3 regions of the Marinagarivorans sp. genome follow, and region 1 is predicted to be linked to each of the others. Evidence: predicted binding sites of a transcription regulator. Region 1 holds the regulator's gene; each other region holds the start of a gene.
What was found. Region 1 encodes LexA, which represses DNA repair genes until DNA is damaged. Its sites were predicted from a motif close to ACTGTNTNTANANACAGT; they were not measured.
Positions count from the first base shown of each region.

Region 2: the regulator LexA is predicted to act here: its motif matches at 2,715-2,732, upstream of recN (DNA repair protein RecN).
Region 3: the regulator LexA is predicted to act here: its motif matches at 2,841-2,858, upstream of AC3A8L_RS05145 (DNA polymerase II).

Region 1 is NZ_CEXWTU010000036.1:19,052-23,594, reverse strand. Features, by position in the region: gene hisH (imidazole glycerol phosphate synthase subunit HisH) at 1-260, shown strand, start outside; gene hisA (1-(5-phosphoribosyl)-5-[(5-phosphoribosylamino)methylideneamino]imidazole-4-carboxamide isomerase) at 316-1,056, shown strand; gene hisF (imidazole glycerol phosphate synthase subunit HisF) at 1,063-1,836, shown strand; gene AC3A8L_RS06485 (hypothetical protein) at 1,965-2,414, opposite strand; gene lexA (transcriptional repressor LexA) at 2,418-3,020, opposite strand; gene AC3A8L_RS06475 (D-alanyl-D-alanine carboxypeptidase family protein) at 3,255-4,418, shown strand; gene AC3A8L_RS06470 (YbeD family protein) at 4,415-4,543, shown strand, end outside.
Region 2 is NZ_CEXWTU010000171.1:5,444-9,986, reverse strand. Features, by position in the region: gene dnaK (molecular chaperone DnaK) at 1-1,755, opposite strand, end outside; gene grpE (nucleotide exchange factor GrpE) at 1,970-2,548, opposite strand; gene recN (DNA repair protein RecN) at 2,752-4,413, shown strand; gene AC3A8L_RS15665 (shikimate kinase) at 4,445-4,543, shown strand, end outside.
Region 3 is NZ_CEXWTU010000026.1:6,986-11,528, forward strand. Features, by position in the region: gene AC3A8L_RS05145 (DNA polymerase II) at 335-2,728, opposite strand; gene AC3A8L_RS05150 (hypothetical protein) at 2,953-3,843, opposite strand; gene AC3A8L_RS05155 (vanadium-dependent haloperoxidase) at 4,226-4,543, opposite strand, start outside.

The sequences.
Region 1 (4,543 bases):
GCTGGAATAACGTTGCACAGACAATGGCACACCCGCTGTGGCATTCAATTGAAGATGGCGGCCGTTTTTACTTTGTGCATAGCTATTATGTGCAGGCGCAAGACCAAGCATTGGTGGCGGGTAAGACTCATCACGGTTTGGATTTTGTTGCAGCATTGGCTCGCGATAATGTGTTTGCGGCGCAATTTCATCCTGAAAAAAGCCATAGCAATGGCCTGCAACTATTGAAAAATTTCGTAGCTTGGGATGGTCGGCCATAAATTGTAATGGCTTACTCCACGCTAGATTACAGATTGTTTCTTAAGGTATTTATTCATGTTAATTATTCCCGCCATTGATTTAAAAGACGGTAAGTGTGTGCGTTTACGCAAAGGTGTTATGGAAGATTCCACCGTTTTTTCGGATGATCCCGTCAGCATGGCTCAAAAATGGGTAGATCAGGGTGCTCGTCGATTGCACCTGGTCGACCTTAATGGCGCATTTGCCGGTGAACCTGTAAATGGCGAAATTGTTACTGCAATAGCCAAAGCTTACCCCGATTTACCCATCCAAATTGGTGGCGGTATTCGCAGTGCCGAGACCATCGAATACTACTTAAATGCGGGTGTTAAGTATGTCATCATCGGTACAAAAGCCGTTAAAGAGCCGCAGTTTGTCACTGAAATGTGTAAGGCCTTTGAAGGGCATGTGATTGTGGGTTTGGATGCGCAAAAAGGTTTAGTGGCAACCGATGGTTGGGCGGAAGTCTCAACCTTGAAAGCTACAGATTTGGCGAAGCGCTTCGAGCAAGATGGCGTTAGTAGTATTGTTTACACCGACATTGACCGTGACGGCATGATGCAGGGCGTAAACGTTGAGGCAACAGTGGCTATGGCGAAGGCGTCCAGCTTGCCGGTTATTGCTTCTGGCGGCATTACTGATATCAACGATATCAGTGCTTTATTGGCTGCAAGTGCAGAGGGCGCCGGAATTTGCGGTGCGATTACTGGGCGTGCAATTTATGAAGATACATTGGACTTGGCTGAGGCTCAGGCCTTGTGCGATAAAAAGGGTTAATCGGTCATGGCTTTAGCAAAGCGTATTATTCCTTGTTTAGATGTAGATAAAGGTCGCGTTGTCAAAGGCGTTCAGTTTGTTGATATACGCGATGCTGGTGATCCCGTTGAAATCGCTAAAAAGTACAATCAACAAGGTGCCGACGAAATCACCTTTCTGGATATCACAGCTTCGCACGAAGCCCGAGACACAACAATCCATACGGTTGAAGCGATTGCCTCTGAGGTTTTTATTCCGTTAACGGTTGGTGGTGGCATTCGAACTGTTGCAGATATTCGCAATATGTTGAATGCAGGCGCCGATAAGGTTGGCATTAACTCAGCGGCTGTTTTTAATCCTGATTTTGTTCAAGAAGCTGCCGACAAATTTGGCTCGCAATGTATCGTTGTTGCGATTGATGCAAAAAAAGTGAGTGCTGAAGGTGAGGTTCCTCGATGGGAGATTTTTACCCATGGTGGACGAAAACCAACGGGGATAGATGCTGTCGCTTGGGGTGTTAAGATGGTCGAGCTAGGCGCTGGTGAGATTTTGTTAACGAGCATGGATAACGATGGGGTTAAACAGGGCTTTGATCTTGGCGTGACGCGAGCGATTAGCGATGCGGTAGCTGTGCCAGTCATCGCCAGTGGAGGTGTTGGTAATCTTCAGCACTTGGTAGATGGTGTCGAGCTCGGTGGTGCGGATGCAGTTCTGGCTGCGAGTATCTTTCACTTTGGTGAGTATACCGTGCCGCAGGCGAAGGCCTATATGGCTGAACGTGGTATTGAAATTCGGTTTTAGCTTTGGTGCTTTTTGAGTTTTACTTAATCCCTTGAAGCAAAAAACTCCGCTTTTCCATCCTTGAATGGCGAACAAGAATGAAGCAGCGGAGGGTCGAGGAGGAGCTTGGTTGTGATACTTTCTGGCGTTTATTGCGGTCGAATGATTAAGGCGCTGCTATCGCCTGTATGCGCCGCATTTTCTAGCCAGGGAAATAGTTTACTGCTGATACCCTGGCAGTGCGCAACCACAGTGTGGCTGGTGCCTGCATTCAAAGCATCTTGCATTAGTTGAGGTATGTCGGCTTCTCTCTTTGGGTGTAGGATTCTAAGGCCCATTACGTCAAAGTTAAACTGCGCTAGCGCTTCCCGGCTTATCAGCATTGGGCATATCCACGTTAACCATCGGCCTCCGTTGCTATCCGCTTTATGCTGATGGCTTAGGTGAGCAAGCATGGCGAAGGTTAGGTCGCCTTGAGGATTGTTGCCGGCCAATATGATCTCGCTAACCTTAGAGGTTCTTGTTGCTGCGCGATCTTGTGGGTGACCTCTGCCGTTAAGGGGCGATTCGTCAGTTTGTTTCAAAGAGAGAGCTTGCATGGTTTATCCTCGGCGAATTACGCCAACGCTAATGCCTTCGATGGCAAAATTGCTATCGCGCAAATCAACTTCAATAACATCGAAATCTTCATTTTCAGGGAAAAGCTGTACTATTGCCCGGTTGCCCTCGCGACGATAACGTTTCACCGTGACTTCATCCTCAACACGAGCAACAACAATATCGTTGTTTTTAGCGGTTTTAGCTTCACGAACGGCAAGAAGATCGCCATCCAAAATGCCAGCATCTTTCATGCTCATGCCATGTACCTCTAATAGATAGTCGGCAGAAGGATGGAAGAAGTTTTGAGGGATGGGCAGATAATCTTCTATATGCTCGGTCGCTAGAATAGGGTTTCCAGCGGCAACGCGGCCTACTAGAGGGATTCCCCGGGCTGCTTCTGGCAGGCGAATACCGCGTGAAGCCCCTTCTATGATCTCGATGGCGCCTTTGCGTGCAAGCGCTTTAATGTGTTCTTCTGCAGCATTAGCTGACTTGAAGCCCAGTATTTTCGCAAGCTCTACGCGGGTGGGCGGGCAGCCGGTGTCTTCCATATGCGACTTGATCACATCAAAGACTTGCTGTTGTCTGGCGGTAAGTTTGGACATGTTGCCTCCAAGGGTTAAAAGTACTGGTTGGCTGTACAGTATGTAATTATAAGCAGTATTGAACTTTGTGCAAGCGCCTTTTAAGTGAACCGAGTTAAATTGTTGATATTAGTTGATCGTTGCGGTTTGCGCGGTTTAGTGGCCGTAAGGCTTTGGAATTTGTGATGTCAATGCTGCTATAATCGCGACTTTTGGCTACGGATAACTACTTTTATCATGATTTTCAAAAGCAAGATGTGCAGGTCCTTCGCGCAAGCGGTCTTACTGGCGGGCGTATCGCAGTTTGCGGTCGCGCGTGACATCATCATTCCAAAGCCACCACAGGTTGCGGCCAAAGCGTACATTCTTATTGATGCGCAAACTGGACATGTTCTTATTGAAGAGCAGGCCGATTTCCAGTTGCCCCCCGCAAGCCTTACCAAAATCATGACAAGCTATATTGTCTCGGAGGAGGTTGCGCGCGGCGATTTAAGTGAACAAGATAAGGTATACGTCACCGATGATGCTTGGCGCCGTGGCGGCACCTCAAGCGGTGGTTCTACAATGTTCTTAAAGCCACGCTCTGAGGTTGAGGTTATTGATCTATTGCGCGGCGTTATTATTCAGTCTGGTAACGATGCTTCCATTGCATTAGCTCAACATATCGCAGGAAGTGAGGGCGCTTTTGCGGATGTGATGAATCAAACGGCTACCTTGCTTGGTATGCAAAATACACATTTTAAAAATGCGACGGGTTGGCCTGCCGAAGGCCATTTAACGACGGCGCGCGATTTAGCCCTGCTTGCGCAAGCAACTATCTATGATCATCCAGATCACTACGACCTTTATGCCGAGCAAAGCTTTACCTATAACGGCATTAAACAAGATAACCGCAATAGCTTGCTGTTTCGAGATAGTAGTGTTGATGGCTTGAAAACTGGCCATACAGATGCTGCAGGATATTGTTTAGTTGCGACGGCTGAAAAAGAAGGCATGCGCTTGGTTTCTGTGGTACTAGGTACTCGGTCAAAAGAAGCCCGTGCGGTGGAGTCGCAAAAATTGCTGTCTTATGGTTTTCGGTATTTCTCAACGCATACTGCTATTAAAGGACAGCAGGCGCTACTTGATGAGAGAATATGGCAGGGCTTAAACAAGCAGGTTTCTTTGGGTGTATTGGATGATGTTACCTTAACGATTCCAAGGGGCGCAGGCGATAACTTAGAGCTCGTCACCACTGTGGATCACACAATTAAAGCGCCAGTTGCTGTGGGGCAGGCATTGGGTACTTTAGCGATCATCTACGACGGTGAAACGCTGTATGAAGGCAACTTGGTTGCGCTATATGCGGTTGAGCAGGCAGGTTTTTTTGCTCGCTTGTGGGATAGTTTTATGTTGTTTATTGATGGGCTATTGTCATGAGTGAGCAAGCGCCCGATCGCCCCCTAATTGAATTCCCTTGTCCTGATTATCCTATTAAAATCATCGGTACAGCATTTGAGGGTTATGAAGCCGCTGTTCTTGAGGTTGTTGCCCGGCATGCTGAA
Region 2 (4,543 bases), on a different contig from region 1:
TTCCATTTTCTCTTTGTCGTCACCTTTAACCGCTACCTCAGCCTCGGCAATTGCTTCATTGATTGCTGTTTTTTCTTCTTCAGTCGCTTTATCGCCAGCTTCTTCAAGTGTTTTCTTGGTCGCGTGAATCAAACCTTCCAAAGTATTTCGGCTGGTCACAATCTCTTCGAACTTCAGGTCAGCCTCAGCATTGGCTTCAGCATCTTGAACCATCTTATCAATTTCTTCATCGCTCAATCCCGACGAAGCTTTAATAACGATCGATTGCTCTTTACCTGTCGCTTTGTCTTTCGCTGAAACATTCAAGATACCGTTAGCATCAATATCAAAAGTCACTTCGATTTGCGGCATGCCACGAGGTGCAGGCGGGATATCAGCTAAGTCAAAACGGCCCAAAGACTTGTTGCCAGATGCTTGCTTACGCTCGCCCTGAACAACATGAATAGTCACCGCAGTTTGGTTATCGTCTGCCGTTGAGAAAGTCTGTGACTTTTTGGTTGGGATGGTCGTATTTTTATCGATCAAAGGAGTAGCTACGCCACCCATCGTCTCAATACCCAAAGTTAAAGGGCTTACGTCCAACAACAATACGTCTTTTACATCACCAGAGAGTACGGCGCCTTGAATGGCCGCGCCCATTGCTACAGCTTCATCAGGGTTTACATCTTTACGCGGCTCTTTACCGAAGAATTCTGTAACGTACTTTTGAACCATAGGCATGCGCGTTTGGCCGCCGACCAAAATCACATCATCAATTTCACTGGCAGAAAGATCGGCATCGGCAAGCGCAGTTTTCAATGGCTCGAGTGAACGCTTTACAAGATCTTCAACTAACGACTCAAGTTTCGAGCGAGTTAACTTAACAACCAAATGCTTTGGTCCCGTTGCATCAGCTGTGATGTACGGCAAGTTAACTTCAGTTTGTTGGCTTGAAGATAACTCAATTTTTGCTTTTTCAGCCGCTTCTTTTAAACGTTGCAGTGCTAACGGGTCGTTATGTAAATCGATGCCATTACTGCTCTTAAATTCAGCAGCCAAAAATTCAATCAAACGCAAGTCGAAATCTTCACCACCTAAAAACGTATCGCCATTAGTCGCCAGAACTTCGAACTGGTGCTCGCCATCAACATCCGCAATTTCAATGATTGAGATATCAAATGTACCGCCACCCAAGTCATAAACAGCAATTGTACGATCACCTTCAGCTTTATCCATGCCATAAGCTAATGCCGCTGCCGTTGGCTCGTTGATAATACGCTTAACATCTAAGCCTGCAATTTTACCGGCATCTTTTGTTGCTTGGCGCTGTGAATCATTAAAGTACGCAGGAACAGTAATAACCGCTTCGGTTACTGCCTCGCCTAAATAGTCTTCGGCCGTTTTTTTCATCTTTTTCAAGACTTCAGCTGAAATCTGTGGTGGTGCCTTTTTATCGCCTTTGATCTCTACCCATGCATCACCATTGTCTGCACCGACAATTTTATACGGCACCATGGAGATATCTTTTTGAACAACAGTATCTTTAAACTTGCGACCAATCAAACGCTTAACCGCAAATAAAGTATTGTTAGGGTTAGTTACAGCTTGACGCTTTGCGCTTTGGCCAACCAACACTTCGCCATCTTCAGCGAAAGCGACAATGGATGGTGTCGTGCGATCACCCTCTGCATTCTCAATGACTTTTGGCTTGCCGCCCTCTAAAACAGAAACGCATGAGTTGGTTGTACCCAAGTCAATACCAATAATTTTACCCATAATATGCTCCTCTAGGCCTTCGCCTGATCTTACTTTTACCGCTGCTTACAGCGTTAAAAATTTAACTGTGTTTAAAAATTTATTTGAGGCATGCTAACTTAATCAGGATCAAGTGCATAAACCATCTACGCCACTGGCTTTTCCGAAACCGGCGCACCACTGCATGCATGCTATATTGGCGCTGTTGCTAATATTTCAACCGCAACTCATCGTTTTATTCTGCTTTACTGACGACAACCATCGCAGGGCGCACTAGGCGACCATTTAAGGTGTACCCGCGCTGGAAAACATTAATGACGGTGTTTGGTTCAACATTAGGGTCCGGCACCATCGACATCGCTTGATGTAACTGAGGGTCGAAAGGCTCGCCAGCAGGATCCACCGCTTCAACGTTATGGCGCTTCAAGCCATCGGCCATAGACTTTAGGGTAAGCTCAACACCCTCAATAATAGTTTCGAGACTACCCTGCTGATTACTGGCCGCCTCAAGGGCGCGCTCTAGATTATCGGCTACCGGTAACATGTCGCCTACAAACTTATCCAAGGCAAACTTGTGTGCTTTCTCTACATCCTGCTGTGCGCGACGGCGAGCATTTTGCATTTCTGCAGAAGCTCGCAGGACCTGCTCTTGGGCACCAGCAACTTCATTCTTTAAAGCTTCAATTTCAGCTTGCAGCGCAGCCACATCGATGGACTCTGGCGCCGCTGTATCAACAGAGCTCAACTCGACTTGATCGTCTTCTAGCGCTTCTGTTTCATTTGTTTGTGTTTGCGAAGGATCTTGGCTCACAATTGCATCTCCTAACCAGCCGTTTAAATTGTTTCAGTAATCGTAAGCTCGCCTAGGGCGAACTCAGACAAAAAGTACTTTTCAGTGGAAGAGTTAATGGGGGCAGGTAAAAGCGATTCAAGGGTTTAAGCGACAGATAACACGAACCCTTGGTAAAGCGAACAAAAGTACTGTATAAACAACCAATACATTTACGGAGAGCCGCCATGCTTAGCCACCTTGACGTACACAACTACACACTCGTTGATAGTCTCGATTTAGAGTTTCAGCCAGGCCTCACCACCTTAACAGGGGAAACTGGCGCTGGAAAATCGCTACTGCTTGATGCCATAGGGTTGGCCATTGGCAATAAAGCCCGCGGCGAAGCCATTCATGACTCCGCCGCAAACGCAGAAGTCTCCGCACTATTTGACCTTAGCGCGCAGCCCCATATTAAGAAATGGCTAGAGGAACAGGACATTGCCATTAACGGCGATGAATGCCTTCTTAAACGAATAATAACCCCTCAAGGGCGCTCTCGCTGCTCAATTAACGGCCATAGCGCCACCCTTTCACAACTCCAAGAACTTGGCCGTAAACTTGTTAACATTCACGGCCAACATGAACACCAAGCATTACTTACCCCGAACACACAACGGCGCTTACTGGACACTTTTGGCAGCTACCCTCACTTAACCAGTGCGACAGACAAGGCCTTTAAGCACTGGAGGCAAGCAGAACAAGCATTGGCATCCGCCCAAGAAATCGCAGACTCTCAGGGCGCTCAATACCAACTTTTAAAGTACCAAGTCGATGAGCTAACACTCCTAGAGCTTCAAGGTAATGAAGTTAAAACTTTAGAAGCTCAGCAAAAAAGACTATCCAATGCCGAAGAACTGAAAGAAACCTGTGCATCCATCATTCACTGTGGTCGCGATAGCGAGCAAAGCATACAAACACAGCTGCATTGGTGCACCACACAACTACAATCCCTCATCAAGCATGACGCATCATTTAATGATGCCTGTGAAATGCTCAAAACAGCGTTAATTAACGTTCAAGAAGCCATAGATAATGTGGACGGCACCGCACAGAGCTATAGCGAGGAAGAGTGCAGCCTTGCCAATATTGAAGAGCGTCTTTCAGCTATTTATACCGTTGCACGTAAACATAAAGTACAGCCCAGCACGCTGTACGAACACCACCAAGCATTGATCGCCGAACTGGAGGGACTCGCATGCAGTGACGAACATATTACGATACTGACAAAAGAGTCCTTACTAGCACTCCAGGCCTACACAGATAATGCCGACAAGCTCCATGGAGATAGAGTCAAAGCCTCAAAGCGCCTCTGCAAAGCCATCAACCAGCGCTTAAAAGCTTTGAATATGGAGCACGCGAGCTTTTTTATCGACTTCGAAGCCAATAATGCACCAAGCCAATATGGTAACCATAGCGTTAAGTTTCTCATCTCAACCATACCGGGTAAGCCAGCAGGCTCACTGCAAAAAGTGGCTTCAGGTGGCGAACTTTCACGTATAAGTTTAGCAATACAAGTGGTCACTGCAGCCATCCAGACCACACCCACATTAATTTTTGATGAAGTCGACGCCGGCATTGGTGGCACCACAGGCGATACTGTTGGCTCACTTTTACGCGAGCTAGGCAGTAAAGTACAAGTCTTATGCGTAACCCACCTCGCCCAAGTCGCCAGCAAGGCTCACAACCACTTAAACGTAAGAAAAACCAAACAGCGAGATACAATACGGTCAGAAATAACGGCGTTAAGCGGAGATGATATTATTGCCGAAATTTCGCGTATGGTTGGCGGGCCTATAGACTCAAATGAAGCCCTTGCTCACGCGCGCCAAATGATATCAACACATTAAAAAGCACCGACGGGGGGATATGGGCAGGAGCATGGCAAAAAATAACATTGTCTTGATAGGTATGGCTGGTGCCGGTAAAAGTACAGTAGGCCATATCCTCGCACAGCTGCTCGGTTATGGCTTTATCGAC
Region 3 (4,543 bases), on a different contig from region 1:
ACCAGTGCAATAAATGGCATCAATAAGATAGGGGCAAGTTTAAGCACGTGTAGTGCGAAAAATTTAAGTTATAGGTGTATAAACTTAAGCTTGCTTGACGTTAACATCCTTATTTAGGGTTTCAGTACAACTGCAGTAAATAAGTTGTTTAAATATTGTGCAGGTGCTGATGCGAAATCCTTGCTGCGGTGTTTATTCTAGAGGGCCTCGGTGAAAATACTATTACACAGTATTACGCCCCAAGACGGCATAACGCATTCATTGTTTCGCTTTCGGTTCACCAATGTGGTGCGGCCTATATTTTTATTGGTTAATCAGCCGTTGTTTAATAAATTTACTCCTTAAACAACGGAAGTTGCGCTGCGGTAATATCTTCAAAATGCAGACCGATAAATTGCAAAACACTATCTGCAACAGGCTTTAGTTGACGTTCAACATATTCGTTGTAAGCAATGGTGCCTTGAAACTGCAGCTCGGCAGCATCCTCGTCGACGGGCTCTGGGCCGGTAGTGGTTAATAGGTAACTTATCCAGTCACCGCGCTGCTTGTGTATGCCTTGCGCACTAAGGCGCTTCGCTGCTTGAACATGCGGCGGAATATTTTTTTGGTAGTCCTCTATATTTCGGCGTAGGCGTTTGCGATAAATGAGATCGTGATTGCGTTCACCTGCGAGAACGGCAAGGGTCGTTGTGCGGATAAAATCTTCAACATGAGCATCTTCAAAAACAAGTTGATAAAGTGTTTCTTGGAATTTTTTTGCTAGAGGAGTCCAGTCTGTTCTAACGCTTTCTAGGCCTTTAAATATAAGCTGTTCTTTACCATTTTTACGGATAATACCTGCATATCGTTTTTTACTGCCCAGCGTAGAGTTTCGGATCGTTGGCATCAGAAACTTCAAATAATGGGTTTCAAATTCGACCTCAAGGGCACTGTCGATATTATATTGATCAAGCAGCTGTTGCTGCCAATTTTGATTAAGTTGCGTTGCGAGATTATTACCGATAATTTGAGATTCTACTTCGCTTTTTTCGTTGCCAATCCATACAAAAACAGAATCAGTATCGCCATATATCACCTGATAGCCTAGCGCTTCAATCCACTCCTGAGTTTGTTGAATGATTTGGTGGCCACGCAAGGTAATCGAGCTGCACACCCTCGGATCGAAAAATCGGCAACCGGTAGAGCCGAGTACGCCATAAAACGAATTCATAATTATTTTAATGGCTTGGGATAGCGGCTGATCATTGTGTTTTTTTGCATTGTCGCGGGCTTGCCATAGATCCTTAATAATACGAGGTAGTAGGTGTTCGCTCTTAGAAAAAAAAGCATCATTAAAACCAGGTACTAACTCCTCTTTGGGCGGCACTGAATGCTGGGCATACCAATAACTGTAGGGGTCGATAAAAAAAGTGCGAATAATACTGGGATATAGGCTTTTAAAATCTAAGACTAAAACATTCTGGTAAATGCCGGGCATAGAGTTTAGTACATAGCCGCCTGGGCTAATAATCGTCGACTGAAGCTCGCCTAAATTAGGAGCAATGTAACCCTTGCGATGAAGTTGCGGAAGGTAGGCAAATTCAAAGGATGCTACCGATCCACCCATTTTATCCATGGCTAGCCCAGTTAATTGGCTGCGTGCAATGGCGAATTCCAACAGTTTTGTTTCTACAAATATAGACCACACCAGTTTACAGTCGTGTAGGTTATAGGCTGCGAGGTCTTTAGGGTTATGAATATAGAGCTGGGTTATTTCATCACCACGGTGTTGCGATTGAATTAATTTTTTATCATCAACAACAATTTTAGCAACATCGTTCAGTTTGAAGCTGGGGAAGTTATAGGTTGCTGATTTGAGTATCTCGATACCGTCAAGTACCACTCGGCCGGGCACTGTTAGGTAAAAGCGCCTATTGTCTTTATCTTCGCGCCATTTTAAAGGTTTATGCCCACGACTTATGGCCAGTGGTATTTTGTGTTTTTGGCATAAGTCATCAAGCACTTTTAAGTCGAACTGTACGACATTCCAGCCCATTAAAATATCGGGGTCGTATTCTTGTAACCACTGGAAAAAACGGAGTAAGCAATCTTTTTCAGTGAGGCATACCGTGATAGGAGCAGACGATTGATCGCTGGGTTGAGCAATTGCAGTAGTGGTTTCTTCGGGCCAATCGGGATGTTGCACAATAAAAACAATATTGATATCGGGGTTGTAGGCCGCTATAGAATAAAGAGTATTGGCATCCATGGTAGTTTCGATATCAATGGATAAGCTACGAAATTGTGGTTGATACTCACAGGGGCTTAAACGAGGATTTTTGCACAATTGATAATCTGCACAACGATCAAAATCTCCCTCAATACTTAAGCCTCCGGTAATAAAACGCTCCATCAAAAAGCGTTCTGGTGGCCGTATATCGGCTTCCCAAACGGGGATGCGATATTTTTGTAATCGACTTTCAGCATCGCGTGCAGCGCGATAACTCTGGAAGTAGAGTGGGCAAGTGCGCTCATTCAGGTAATTTTTAAAGTATTTGTTGCCCGCGCGGTATTGGCGCCGGAGATGCTGAGCCACTGCGGGTAGATCATCTACGCGAACAAAAATTACAGCTTCTTGTTGTTCAATCTCGATACAAATCGGGCCGCTATCACTCAAGCACCAAAACTCTAGCGTGATGCCATTAGGGGTGTCGTGCCATTGTTTTGTGAGAAGGAATGCGTTGATCAAGAGGGCGTGCTCTAGTAAGGAGGTCGCCATCTTAGCATCAGATGGGGCAATATTATTGGCCCCAAGGCATCATCAATGCAGATTTATCGTAAAAGGGTGTAATGAGGAGAATGCTGGTTATCAAAACAGTTTTTGTTGCTATAAAAGTAACATCGAAAAGGGAGAGGCCGAAGCTCATCAGTAATGTAAAGCCCACCCACTATTAAGGTGGGCTTTTCATATATTCAGCGCGGTAAGGTGAACATCAATTGTGGTATTGCAACAATGCCTGGGCCGCCGTTAAAAGGGGCCACTAAGGTTTGCTCGGCCACAGTGCCGTAAACGCGGCCCTCGGGGTGTAATACCAAGTGCAAATTAAGGGGTTGGTATTGCTCGTTTTTCGACCATGTTTGCGGGCAAAACCCCATATCCCGTGAGCCTGAAATTCGACCATAGCGATCGGCCACAAATACATTGGCAGATGCGCCGCCAAAGGCAAGGTCGGGTTGGAAGCCGCCTGTGCCTAGTGGGGGTGGCGGATTGACCTGATCAAAATAAAATAACCAGAGTGTATAGAGTCCGCCAGGTACTAAATTGGAGGCCCTAATGTGGTAGCTGTTGTCATTCGGTTTGCAGCTAAAGGTCATATTTCCCTTGGCAGCGAGCCAATCGTCTACGGTATAACCAAAAGACTGCGAGCCATTACTGGCTTCATGCCATTGCGCATTGTGAACGGAGGGTAAAGGCTTCTCCTGTCCGTCGCTGGTAAAAATTTGAGGGAAATCACTTAATCGAATGTTCTGATTTTTAGGGAATTCGGAGGTGACTTCACTATTAAAAATGAATTGATAAATGGCGGGGTCGGCATAAGTGCAAAGTTCCGATGTGGTATCGGTATTTGCCGTAATTGGACTTGCGTGTTCTTCCCCGCATACGCCATTAAGGCTGAAGCTTAGCGGTCCGACGATAGGAAGATTTTTAACCGGTTCTCCCATGCGCTGGTTCCAGCCTGTTACCGCTTCACCCTTCACCCTTTTTTGTGAGTATTGCCCATCGCGGTGAGTGCCGGCAAAGCTGCTGCTAGCATTTAAGGTGGCCAGTAGGCCTAGCGCGCAAAGTAAATAACGATGTTTCATGGATTACTCCTAGGGGGCGAGGGAATAATAGTTTATCCAATTAGGCGAAGAGATCGGCATTCTTATCAAGGCGCTGAAAGGGGCGCATGCCGAGGCCTGTAACGCTTTGAGCAACGAAGGTAAGGATGTCGACATCAAGCATTAGTGGATGAAATATTGCTTCCTCGTCCCTAAATTAAATGCCAAAAAAAGGGGCATCACACAGTGATTGCCCCTTAGGGGTGAGCATGAAATAACTTCCCGTTTTTGAATTCCCGGGTGCACGCTGCCTTCGTTAAAAATATTTGTAATAGCCGGCTGTTACAAATATTTTCGACTCGTCAAGCAAGCACCCACAAACCCAAACTCCAGCAACTTATTCCGTGCGCGCCCCTTATTCAAATTAACGAGCGCGACCTTTAATGTGGCGCTTCACAAAGCGGAAAGCTTTATTCCCAACGCGCTCACCAATGCTAAAACCGGCAGTGACAGAGTCTGGAAAATGAACACCAGCATCAAGACGGCTTTGACCACACTTCTCTTTTAGTTCTGACCAGGTAGCGAAGTGAAGATCGGTGTCCTGCTGTGGTGTAAAACCTTTTTCGTAAGTCGAGCCGCCTTTTGGAATTGAAACGGTCCAATCAAGTGAATCTTCACGGAAGAACTTACGCAAAACATTAGTATGCGCCGCACAAAATGCAGCAGAGCCCGATGGGTATTC